One region of the Pseudoalteromonas sp. S408 genome, then DNA from elsewhere that is predicted to be linked to it. Evidence: predicted binding sites of a transcription regulator. Region 1 holds the regulator's gene; the other holds the start of a gene.

Region 1 (6,331 bases):
CACAAAAGTTTGTATTTGCCATGTGAACTTTTGAACTATGCTGTGGCTAGCTAAATAATCTTTTACTGGCTGGTCTAAGCCATTGAGTGGTTTTAGTTCAGGCTCCCAATGTGGGTTAGGTAAAAAACGTGCATCAAATACGTAGTCTGCTTCTTTAGGAATGCCATGTTTAAAACCAAATGATTCAAATGTGACAATCAGCTGCTTGTCTTTTTTACCTAATATTTTTTCACGAATCGATTCAGCGAGTTGATGAACACTCAAGTCGCTTGTATCTATCATGTAATCGGCACGAGTAGTTAGCACATCAAGCAGTTCTTTTTCTTTTTTTATAGCTAAATCTAGCGGAAGCGAATCGATTGATAGAGGGTGCAAGCGTCTTGTTTCTGAGAAACGTTTAATTAATGTTTGATCTTCACTGTCTAAATAAAATAGTGTTGGTTTTGTAAAACCCGGTAAATATTCAATAATATGATTAAATTCATCTTGTTCTTTTGGCAAGTTTCGCACGTCGATGCTTACAGCGATTTTATCGTAGTTATCAGAAACGCTTCTTACCAAAGAAGGTAATAAATTTACAGGGATGTTATCTACGCAATAATAACCTAGATCTTCAACAACGCGTAAAGCAACCGACTTACCAGAACCAGAACGGCCACTTATGATAATCAACTCCATTAATCACCCTTTAAATTTACTACGATTGGTCAACAATAATTTGATACAGCTCGGCGTCCGATTTAGCACAGCGTAGCTGCTTGCAAAATTCTTTATTTTTTAGTTTATCAGCTATCGTCGCTAGCGTCTTTAAGTGTTGCTGGTTATCGCCATCAGGTACGATGAGTGCAACAAAAATATCAACTGGTCGATTGTCTATAGCATCAAAGTTAATCGGTGTTTCACTTACTAATACTAATGCTAAAGGTTCTTGTGCGCCGCTCATTCGACCATGTGGAATAGCTATGCCTCTTCCTATTCCTGTGCTACCTAGCTTTTCGCGAGTTAATAAAGCGCCCAAAATATCTTGTTGAGACAAATACGGTAATTTATCGTGAGCAAGCTCGCTAATAAACTCTAAAATTCTTTTTTTACTATTAAAAAGGACCGCAGCTTTGCTGCAGTCCTGGCATATAAGTGAACTTAGTTTCATCATATTAGTGTCGAGCAAGCTTCTCTTTGTGTTTAATTACTTGACGGTCAAGCTTATCAATCAATGAATCAATCGCTGCATACATATCTTGATGTTCAGTGGATGCGAATAATTCAGCGCCACTTACATGAATAGTTGCTTCTGCTTTTTGATTTAATTTTTCTATATCAAGAATGACATGAACATTATTAATATGATCAGAGTGCCTTTCTAGCTTCGCAAATTTGGTATTTATATAGTCTCTTAATGAATCAGTTAGTTCTACATGACGACCAGTTAAATTTAGTTGCATAAGCATTACCCTCTTTGTTTAGCGTCTTAGATCAGACTCTTTCGCTGATTTGACGGTGGAATAGCAAGAGATTCGCGGTATTTTGCGATTGTACGTCTTGCTACTTTAATTCCTTGCTCAGCCAATATATCCGCAATTTTGCTATCACTCAATGGTTTTGCTGAGTTTTCTGCTGCGATTAGTTTTTTGATAAGTGCTCGTATCGCTGTGGATGAACATTCTCCACCATTTTCGGTGCTTACATGGCTTGAGAAAAAGTATTTAAGCTCAAATATTCCACGCGGTGTGTGCATGTACTTTTGAGTCGTTACGCGCGAAATTGTCGATTCGTGCATTTCTACCATTTCGGCTACATCATTTAAAACCATAGGTTTCATGGCTTCTGGACCGTGTTCAAAAAAGCCTTGTTGTTGTTTTACGATACAGTTAGTTACTTTTAAAAGCGTGTCGTTTCTGCTTTCTAAACTTTTAATAAACCATTTAGCTTCTTGTAAATGTGAGCGAATAAACTGGCTATCACCGCTCGACTTAACTGTACGCGACATTGCAGCATATTGGCTGTTTACACGAATTTTTGGCATGCTGTCTGGGTTTAGTTCAACAACCCAGCGGCCTTTAATTTTCTTAACTGACACATCTGGTATTACATATTCAGACTCTTCTCGCACTATTGTGTCTGCAGGCTTTGGGTTAAGCGTATGAATAAGTGTCATTACTTCTTTAAGCTCATCTTCTTTGAGCTTCGTTTTTTTCATTAATGTACGGTAGTCGCGAGCAGCTAACAAATCTATGTGCTCGGTTAAAATCATTTTTGTTTCGTCAATAAAAGGGGTGCCTTTATCAAATTGATTTAACTGAATACACAAACATTCTTGTAAGCTTCGTGCTGCAATACCAACAGGGTCAAATAATTGAATACGCTTTAAAACTGCTTCAATTTCATCAAGTTCAACCTCAACGTCATCGTCGTTATCTTGATTAAAGCTCTCTAAAATTTCTTCACAGCTGAGGGTTAATATGCCTGAGTCGTCCACGGCTTCAACTATTGCAATAGCAATCGCTTCATCCGTAGGGCTAAATGGCGTTAGTTGTAATTGCCACATTAAGTATTCGTGAAGCGTTTCAGTCGATGCACCTTGATAAATAGACTCATCTTCAGGCATGGGGCCTGAAGACGATGCTGGGGCGGCACTCATGTACTCATCCCAGCTAACGTCCATTGCCATGTCGTCACTGACGGTATCTTTTGCTAGGGCTTCACCACTGTCTTGTTCATACTCACTGGGGACTTCATCTGCAGATGCACTTACTGTCACTTCATCATTATCTGCTTTTTGCTCATTTTTGCCTGCAAGGTCATCGGCATAGTCTTGCTCCTCAACCTCAAGTAATGGGTTGCTGTCGAGCGCTTCTTGTATTTCTTGCTGAAGATCCAATGTGCTTAATTGCAGCAAGCGAATAGCTTGTTGCAACTGAGGTGTCATTGTAAGTTGCTGGCCCATGCGCAGCTGTAGTGATTGCCTCATGTATCTCTAACAATCCTTTTAAGTTGTTATAATTAATACTAGCAGATGCATACAAATAAGGCGTAAATGTTACAGCCTAAATTGCTCGCCTAAATATACATCGCGTACAGTTTTATCGTTTAATACGTGTTCAGGGGTACCAGAAGCAATCAGTTCCCCATGAGAAACTATGTAGGCTTTTTCGCAAACATCAAGGGTTTCTCTTACATTATGGTCTGTTATTAATACACCAATACCACGCTTTTTAAGGTGTTCAATAATTTTTTTAATATCCAACACTGAAATAGGGTCAACGCCGGCAAACGGTTCGTCTAATAAAATAAACTTTGGATCTGCAGCTAAAGCACGTGCAATCTCTACTCGGCGACGCTCTCCGCCCGATAGTGCCATACCTTTACTGTCGCGAATGTGTTGAATGCTAAATTCATCCAATAGATTATTAAGTGTATCTTCTCTGGCTTGCTTAGTGAGCTCCTTTCGAGTTTCTAAAATAGCCATTAAGTTTTGATATACGGTTAACTTTCTGAATATAGACGACTCTTGCGGCAAGTAGCCAATGCCTAATCTAGCACGACTGTGCATAGGTAAAAGAGTAATATCGTTCTCGTCGATAGATATTTTACCTTTATCGCTAGGGACTAAGCCTACAATCATATAAAACGTGGTGGTTTTACCCGCACCGTTTGGACCAAGTAAACCCACTATGCTACCGGCTTTAACTTCTAAGCCTACATTTTTAACGACTTCTCGGCCTTTGTAGCTTTTGGCTAATAGCTCTGCTTTTAATGTACTCATGGCTGACCTTTATCGCTTTTTTTTGGCTCCACAGGTACTAAAATGGTGTGCACGCGGTCAGTTGAGCTTTCATCTTTTTCGGCGCTAATGAGTTGTTGCTCAATATCGTAGGTAATACTTTTTGCATTCATTTTTTGCCCAGCTTGAGAGACCTGTGCATCTCCAATTAATGTTAAAAAACGTTTAGAAACATCGTATCTAACTTCATTAGCGCTGGCGCTCATTATTGTGCCGTCGGCTTGTTTTTCTTCAAAATAAGCGGGTGTACCTGTGGCAATTAACAGTTGCTTGTTATCACCCAATTCATCGCGTTTATGCACTTCTAGGCGGTCAGCAGTAATTTTTCTGTCGCCGTGAATAATTTCAACGTTTTTTTCGAATATACCTACATTTTCTTTTAGTTGACCTTCTTGCTTATCTGCACTAATCGAAATTTGATTTGCAGCAAGTGGCGCCGTTGGTTCAGCAGCATTTGCACCGAGTGCAAGTATAAATGTTGGAATAATAAAGAGTGTTAATAGTTTATTGGTCATAATAAATAGTTCGCGTATGGTTAATTAGTTTTATCACTTCGGTTTTTAAATCGGCTTCGAGGCCTTTACCGGTGATCTTTAAATTGGGTCCTGTAACAATGACAGGTTGTTCTGATTGCATCGTTAGTAATTTTATATCTACCTGAATATTATCAGCATTTATTTTATCTATCATTGCGTTATCAGTTAAATTACTAGCAACAACGTTACCTTCTAGTATTAATTGTCTGCCTTCGTATAGTGTTGCTTCGTTAGCGTTAATTCGCCACGTTTGTTTATCGTTATAAAGAGTAAAAATGGGTTTATCAAAAAAGGTAAATCCTAATTCTTGATATAACTCCATTCGCGCTGCCGTTACTTTATGGCTAATTTTCCCATTCTCGTCATACGCTGTTTGTTTTAGCTCTATGGCAGTGTAATCGGGCTTTGCAATAATGTCTGCTTCGGTTTGCTGCGGTAAACTTACTTGTGTGAAATAAGGGTACCAAAGCCAAACCATACAGCTGATGAATAAAACGCTTAATATGATGCGCGCTGCATTCATGAACTCGTACCTTTGGTGGTCAAGGGTTTGTTGTTTTCAAGCATTAGCAGGTCGGTAAGCTCTCTCACTGCACCAAATCCACCAAGCATTTGTGTGGTGTAATGCGCTAAACGTTTTATCAGCGGATGTGCGTCGTTTACTGCAACAGCAAACCCTACTAACTCCATTACCGGCATGTCGGGGCCGTCATCGCCAATGTAGGCAATTTGCTCATCACATAAGTTAAGCTTTGTTTTTAGCTCCTCATAAGCGAGGAGTTTGTTTTCTTGACCTTGGTAAATGTGTTGTACTGTTAGGCTTGTCATACGCTGTTGTACTATTTTTGAGTGTCGTCCGGTAATAACCGCAACGTCAAAGCCGCTGTTAATTAGCGCTTTAATGCCAAAGCCATCTTTTGTATTAAACGCTTTGAGCTCTTCACCTTGGTTACCCAGATAAATACGACCATCAGAAAACACACCATCGATATCACAAATAAGCAGCTTTATTTTTTTAGCACGGGCTTTTGCGTCTTCGCTTAGAGGTTGGTAGAGCTCTTCAAATTGCATTTATAGTACTCCTGCTTTTAATAAGTCTTGCATATTTAATGCACCAATAGGGTGATTTTGCTCATCAACAATTATTAAGCCATTTATACGTTTTTGTTCCATAATATTTAACGCTTCAGCGGCCAAAATATCTTGTGTTGCAGTGGTGCAGGACTTAGTCATCACAACATCTATTTGTGTTGTATGTATATCAATTCGTTGTTCTAAAATACGGCGTAAATCACCGTCAGTAAATAGCCCTACAAGTTGCTGCTGAGAATCAACTATGGCCGTCATACCTAACCCTTTGGCTGACATTTCAATTAGCGCATCTTTTATAGTTTGAGTAACATTAATAATAGGTGTGTTTTTACCGCTATGCATGACATCTTTTAAGGTCAGCAGCAAACGTTTACCTAAACTACCGCCGGGGTGAGATAGTGCAAAGTCATCAGCTGTAAAACCGCGGGCTTCTAAAAGTGCAACCGCCATGGCATCACCCATTGCAAGTGTTGCTGTTGTGCTTGCGGTTGGAGCTAAGCCTAACGAACAGGCTTCTTTTTGTACTTTTATGCAAATATGTACGTTTGCAAGCGTGGCCATCGTTGAGCTGGCGTTGCCTGTCATGGCTATCATTTTGGCGCCAAGGCGTTTTAAAACAGGAATTATATTGAGTACTTCGCTTGTTTCACCAGAGTTAGAAATGAGCATAACCACATCATTTTTAGTGATCATCCCCAGATCGCCATGACTGGCCTCACCCGGATGTACAAAAAAAGCAGGACTGCCAGTACTTGCTAATGTTGCTGCTATTTTATTACCAATATGACCTGATTTTCCCATACCTATAACGATAGTTCGGCCTTGGCAATCATATATTAATTGACATGCTTGATGAAAATTTTCATCCACATATTGTGTAATATCACTCAAAGCTTGGCGCTCTATATCTAATACACGTAAG
Region 2 (6,331 bases), on a different contig from region 1:
TTCGCTATTAATGGGAATACACCTAACAGGGCAAATGAAAGGATAAGATCGAGGGATAAAATACCAGACAAGCTCTCAATTTGCGCAAGCTGAGTACCGGCATTTACAAATACAAACGTACCCGCCAACATACCTACCTGGCTTACCCAGTAGAAGGTCCACGATTTAATAGCAGTAACACCCATTAGTAAATTAATTAAAAAGAACGGGAATACTGGCACCAAACGAAGTGTAAATAGGTAAAAGCCACCTTCTTTTTCAACGCCCGCATCAATAGCCGCTAAACGCTCAGGAAAACGTTGTTTTATAGAGTCGCGTAATAAATAACGCGACACTAAAAAGGCAAGTGTTGCCCCAATTGTAGATGCAAATGACGCAACCAATAAACCCTCAACTAATCCAAATAGCGCACCTGCTGCCAACGTTAAAATAGCCGCACCCGGTAAAGAGAGAGCTGTCACTACCACATAAAGTAAAAAGAAGCCGCCAATAACAAGTAGCGGCGACTGCGCCTTGTACTGGTCAAATTGGTCCATTGACCCTTTTAAGCCATCAAGTGTTAGTAACTGGTGTAAATTAAAATGAAAGAACGCGCCAATAGCAGCGGCTGCAATCACTATCAAAAATAATTTTTTTATCATGTTCTCTCTCTTAATTAGGGCCTATTGACCTTTCGTATTGCCCTAGGTAAACCCTTTGGGCTGCGCCTGTTTAGCACTCATTTTACTTTAAAGCCTATGTGAGATAATAACATCACATAGGCTTTGCCCTGCTAGGTATTTAAGCAGGTTGATGCAAATTTAACCTAGAAAAGCTAAGTATTCATAAATCTTAAAATTTATGGGTCAGCGTTAGCTTGGCATTTATTGGCAATTCAGGGAATGCCAAGGTTGCGCCAAAGTAACCGCCTTCAAATACAGGGCGCCAGTTTTTTTGGTTTGTGATGTTATTCACATCTAAACGCAACTTGGTGCTAGGCGTAAATGCATAGCTAGTATTAATGTTTAGCGTGTATTGATCACGAATTTTAACTGTTTGTAAAAGATCTAATGGGTAACTCTTTGTATATAGACCCGAAAAGCCAGTTTGCCATTTCGAATTAATTGAATAATTTCCATTAAAACTGAATGACTGCTCAGGAATACCTTGTACTTGGCTGTTCGACGGTGCAAATGGTGTAAAGCTAGGTGCGCCAACACCGGTACCTGCAATAATGTCTGGGCGTGAGTTGTCAAAGGCATCGGCCACTTGTGCTGAATCTTGACTACTTGCAGAATTATCGTATTGCGCATCAATATAGCTGTAACCTGCGCTTAACCAGTAAGGGTAAGCATCATAAAATACTTGGCTTTCAAAGCCGGTGGTACGAATACCTGTATTACTGCCATCACGGTTACGTAGGCTGCGTCGTTGGCTAAATAGCGCGCCATCAGCATACCAATCGCTGTTGGTTGGTGCATATTTTAAACCAAACTCTACAAGCGTGTTTTCGGTTGCAAAGTTTTGTGCGCTAATAACGTTGCCGCCACCCAGTACATTACCCCCAGCCATACTATTTGATGTGGCTTCGTTATAACTGGCAGCACCGTAGCCGGTGAAATCAACATTTAGTTTGTAATTAAAACTCACTTGGCCTGATTGTAGCGTGTCGTTAATGCTATCGCTGGCTGCAGTTTGGCCTTGTGGTGCAATTGGGTCGCGCGCTTCTACATCGTAATAATCAACACGGTAACCTACACTGGTATGAAATTTATCAGTCCAATCTGAGTCTTGTTGAATTGCAAATCCTGTTTGCCATGAACGTGAGTCAGTAGTGTCTGATAGGTTAAAGTCGCCGCTGCCATCGTTATTTATATCGTACTGCGCACCAGGTGATACGAACACACCAGGGCGAAGCTCAACTAAACGTGCTTTTTGTGCATCGGTTAAGGGAATGCGGCGGTTTGAAAGTGGACCAGTTAAATCAATTGGTAAATCGGCCTCGGTGGTAAATTGGCTGTAGCCAAGTACTTTGTTGTAGCGAACGTCGAAAGCAAAAATTGTTTGCTGGTCGCTATTCCATTGGTAGGTAAGCTCAGTGCGATTTTGCGCAGTGTCGGCACCGTCAATAATTTCAACAAAGCTATTTTGTGCTATTTCTTCACGTTGTAAATGTTGAAAGTAACTAATGTTTTTAATAGAAGCATTTGCGCTTAGCTCGCGTTTGTAAATACTGTGAATTAAATAGGTTGTAGCTTCGTTTTGGTTATCAGGGTCGGTAAGTACGGTGCTGCGATCAATGTTTACTAGCCCAGTAGGCGACACAATTGAACCCGCAGCTGGTACTGTACTGCCATTTGCTTGTACGCCTTGGCCGGTAATATAAAGGCCATGATCGATAAGTGCTTGAGTAGGGCGGTTAATACCGGCGTTGTCGGTAAATTCAACTTGGTATAGTTCAAAGTTAATATCCCAGCTACTTTTGTCATCTGGTAATATTCGTAATGCAGCAAATAAGCTGTCGCTTTTAGTGCCCGAATAATCATAGTAGCTACCATGATCAAGGTGCTCATAGCTTACTCTAAAGCCTACTTTGTCTTTGATTATTGGGGCTGTAAAGTCAATTTGCGCACTGTATTGATCCCAACGGCCTGCTGATAAGCTCGCTTTACCCTTACTTTCGTCAGTCGACGCTTGTTTAGAGTGTAAATTAACAAACCCACCATTACGCTGACTCGAACCGAATAAAACAGGTGGAGCGCCTTTAACAACATCTATCTGTTCTATAGAGTTGAACGATAAAGGAACACCAAAACCGTTGTTTCCTGCTTGACGACGTGTTCCATCTTGAAAAAGCTCACCTAATTGGCCGCGAATTGTAGGCAAACTTGGCGCACCAAATCCACTTGCAGAATAGGTGTTTGGGCTTACTGCTAATACGTCTTGTAAAGTAGTAATGTTTAGTTGCTCTATTAACTCGCTTGAAATAGGTGTTACTGAGCGTGCTATGTCTTGCAATGCTAAATTATCGCCAAAAGGGCCGTCAATTGTTTCATTTTTAACAGAAAGTCCTTGAGACTTTATAACTTGGCCTGCCACTTCAATATGCTCAATCGAATCTTGTGCTTGCGTTTTGTCAGCTGCAAAGGCTACAAGGGGAGTGTTTAATATAGTGGCTAAGGATAGTGCTAAGTATGCGTGTTTCAAGCGTTGTCTCTCTAGTGTAATTAGTTACTGGCGATAAAGACCGAAAGGAATAAAAATATCTTTCAATCAAAGTTTAACTTTTTTAATTTTTAGAATGGATGTCTGCAAATTATGCTTATTATAGTCTTTAAACGTTAACTATTGTTGATTACCAATTCGTATTAAATCTTAATAGTCTGAAATTAATCATAGCTTATACGGTCTTGTTCAATTCTTGGTTTATTTATATATTTTTAAAGGAAATTTTATGACAGGTTCTTTAAGTAGCGATGTTCAAAGCCGTTTACAGTGGTCACTTTTGTCGCTTCGTTTAGGTGTTTTTATAGTAATGATAATGTGGACTCTCGATAAGTTTGTGAATCCGGGTCACAGTGCACGTATATTCGAACACTTTTATGGGATTAATGGCTCTACTGACGTTGTTGCTTATGTATTGGGCGCGCTTCAGCTTATTTTAATGTTGGCATTTTTAGCAGGGATCAAAAAACGAATTACTTACGGTGTGGTTTTTATAATGCATGGTTTGTCTACGTTGTCATCGTATAACCAATACATAGATGGATTTAATAACTTATTATTTTTTGCAGCGTGGCCAATGTGGGCAGCGTGTTTTGCGCTGTATTTATTACGAGATCAAGACTCTAAATTCACAGTAAAGTAGAGCGCTTATACAAAAAAATGGTTATAAGCCAATTAGCTTATAACCAAAATTACACAGGGAGGTGTATGAATTTGTTACCTGCAATGGTTAGTGCATTGCGTCGTTGTATTTATCGCCTAGGCGCTCTTTTTGGCCTTCAGACAGCGCTTTACCCGCTAGCTGAAATACCTCATGTTCTTCTTCATCTAAATGATGATGCACTAAATGGTGTAATTTTTTAGCCTCGACCAACCATGCCGACGAGCTCATTTCGGTGTCTTCAAGTTGTTCAATTAATTCGTCTATTTCGTGGTGTTCGGCAACGCTATGACGGGCTTTTTCTTGTGTTAAGTCTTCACAAATTAATGGATTATAAAAGTAACGTTCTTCAAATTTGGCATGTTCTTCTAGCTGCGTTTTTAGCTCATCCATTAAGCTGTGGCGTTTTTGTGTATCGCCTTTTGTTTGAATAAGCGCATCAACTAATTCGCGTTGTTTATCATGGTCATTACGTAGTGCTTCAAAAATATTCATAAATCTTCCTAATTAATTACGTTGCTTGTAACGATTGAAGCAAACGTAGTGCCATAGTGTAACTTTATGAAATTACTTGGTTTTATATTTGGTGTGTTTGTTAGGCTGTTTTATCTATGTATTTTTTACAGACAAGAGGGTGAAATAATTTCTCACTTACCAAACGTGCTAAAATTTGCTAAACCCTAATGCGTCTAGGGCTGCTCTACATTAACTTGATTGCGGCCATTTTGTTTGGCTTTATAAAGAAGCTCATCGGCATGGATGATGAGTTTTTCAAGTGAGCGATTAGAAGAGGCACTAATTGCTGCGCCTGCGCTAAAAGTAATGGTTTCTGTGTTTTTTAAGCCTTCTATTTCACTACAATAATTAGTTAGCGCATTAGCAATAGAATCGAATGTTGCTTCAACACTTTTTTTATCTACTGTGTTTAAAACAAATAACCATTCTTCACCACCATAGCGGCCAAATTGGTCATCATCGTCGAGTACACTTTGTGCTGCACGCGCAAAGGTAACAAGTACTGCATCCCCTACATCATGGCCATAGGTATCGTTGATATGTTTAAATAAATCTAAATCAACAATAGCAATAGTTGCGTTGCTTTGTTTAAGTGTATTAGCGGCTTTTTTCATTATACCGCGTCGATTAAAACTTTTAGTTAAATAGTCTGTTAGCGCCATACTGTAGTATTTTTTACGCTGAAGTACCTGTTTATAAATGAGTAATAACGACACAAGAACTAAAATAAATGCAATTGTTGCGCTTAAACGCCAAATAATTTTTTGTTGATATTCTTCTTTAGCAAGTAGCTCATTTATGTTTTTGTCGTATTCTAATTGAAGTATTTTTTCTTCTTTTTCTTTCACTTCAAATTTTATTTGCAGTGTTTTAATGTTTGTTTCGCTGGTGGCTTCGTAATGCTTTTTCATAAATGTAAGCATTTGCTCCATAGCATCAAATGCATCGTCTGTTTTGTTTAGGTTTCGTTTTAATTGATATCGCTTTTGAAGAAATTCAGCTTTGTAAATGCTGCGACTAAAGTCGTCTAACATCGAAAATACTTGATCATTCATTTTATCGGCTTTTTCAGGTAAGCCTTGTTTTGAATAGATATCTAACATTAAGATCATTGTTGCTAGTTTCATATCGCCTATTTCAGCTGCACGGGCAACTTTAAGGTTTTTATTTGCTAGGGTTAAAGCGTCTTCGTAGTTTTCTTGTTTATACAAAATGTTAGCAATTGAATACTGTGCAAAAGAAAGTCCTTTTTGCATATCAACAGATTCAAAATAGGCGAGTGCTTTATCAAAATAAATAAGTGCTTCTTGTAGCTTGTTTATTTCAAGCAATACGTTACCTAAACTCCAATAGGCTTTTGCTGTATATAAGCCATCTTGTGTTTGCTGGTAAGCAACGAGTGCTTTTTTAGCGTAAATAATGCCTTTTTCTTTTTCGTCTAAGTAATTATAAGCGTCGGCTATTTTTCTATAGAAGTAACCTTGCGATGCAATATCATTTTTTTGAATTGCTAGCTCTAATCCGTCAAGTGCAACACTTAAGGTTTTTTTTAGGTCATCTGTTTCTGTATAATAAAACGCGAAGGCTTTTAATATGATAATTTTTTCGGCGGGTGTAGATTGCGCATAACGCGTTTCTAATTTTTTAATAACATCGCTTGCTTGTTTGAGCTTTTTTTTCAAGCTCAGTAATTTTAGTTGTGACTCTAAAAATAGCAGTAAAATGTCGGGCTGTTTAGGCAGTTGTTGATTTGCTAAATACTCATTAAGGTGGGCATTTAGCTCATCATACTTTTCTTGTCTAAAAAGAAGCTCGGCATAAATGGCAGCGGATTCTAAATGTAGTGAGTTACTATACTTTAATTTACTCAGTTCATACGCTTGAGTAATTTGTTTTTTGTTTTGCAGGTAATCAAGCTTATCGGTTCTTACATTTTTAATAAGTACGCTT

What was found. Region 1 encodes sigma-54, which starts transcription at its own class of promoters, with help from an activator protein. Its sites were predicted from a motif close to GTTGGCACGNNNNTNGNNT; they were not measured.
Region 2: CWB62_RS08915 (hemerythrin domain-containing protein) is a predicted target of sigma-54. The motif match lies at 4,398-4,416, and genes of this name have one in related genera.

The regions. Positions count from the first base shown of each region.
Region 1 is NZ_PNDY01000022.1:103,478-109,808, reverse strand. Features, by position in the region: gene rapZ (RNase adapter RapZ) at 1-678, opposite strand, end outside; gene ptsN (PTS IIA-like nitrogen regulatory protein PtsN) at 698-1,150, opposite strand; gene hpf (ribosome hibernation promoting factor) at 1,155-1,442, opposite strand; gene CWB62_RS15760 (RNA polymerase factor sigma-54) at 1,469-2,968, opposite strand; gene lptB (LPS export ABC transporter ATP-binding protein) at 3,038-3,763, opposite strand; gene lptA (lipopolysaccharide transport periplasmic protein LptA) at 3,760-4,296, opposite strand; gene lptC (LPS export ABC transporter periplasmic protein LptC) at 4,286-4,840, opposite strand; gene kdsC (3-deoxy-manno-octulosonate-8-phosphatase KdsC) at 4,837-5,388, opposite strand; gene CWB62_RS15735 (KpsF/GutQ family sugar-phosphate isomerase) at 5,389-6,331, opposite strand, start outside.
Region 2 is NZ_PNDY01000009.1:60,669-66,999, reverse strand. Features, by position in the region: gene CWB62_RS08930 (dihydrolipoyl dehydrogenase family protein) at 1-641, opposite strand, end outside; gene CWB62_RS08925 (TonB-dependent receptor) at 832-3,186, opposite strand; gene CWB62_RS08920 (hypothetical protein) at 3,434-3,847, shown strand; gene CWB62_RS08915 (hemerythrin domain-containing protein) at 3,935-4,360, opposite strand; gene CWB62_RS08910 (tetratricopeptide repeat-containing diguanylate cyclase) at 4,555-6,331, opposite strand, start outside.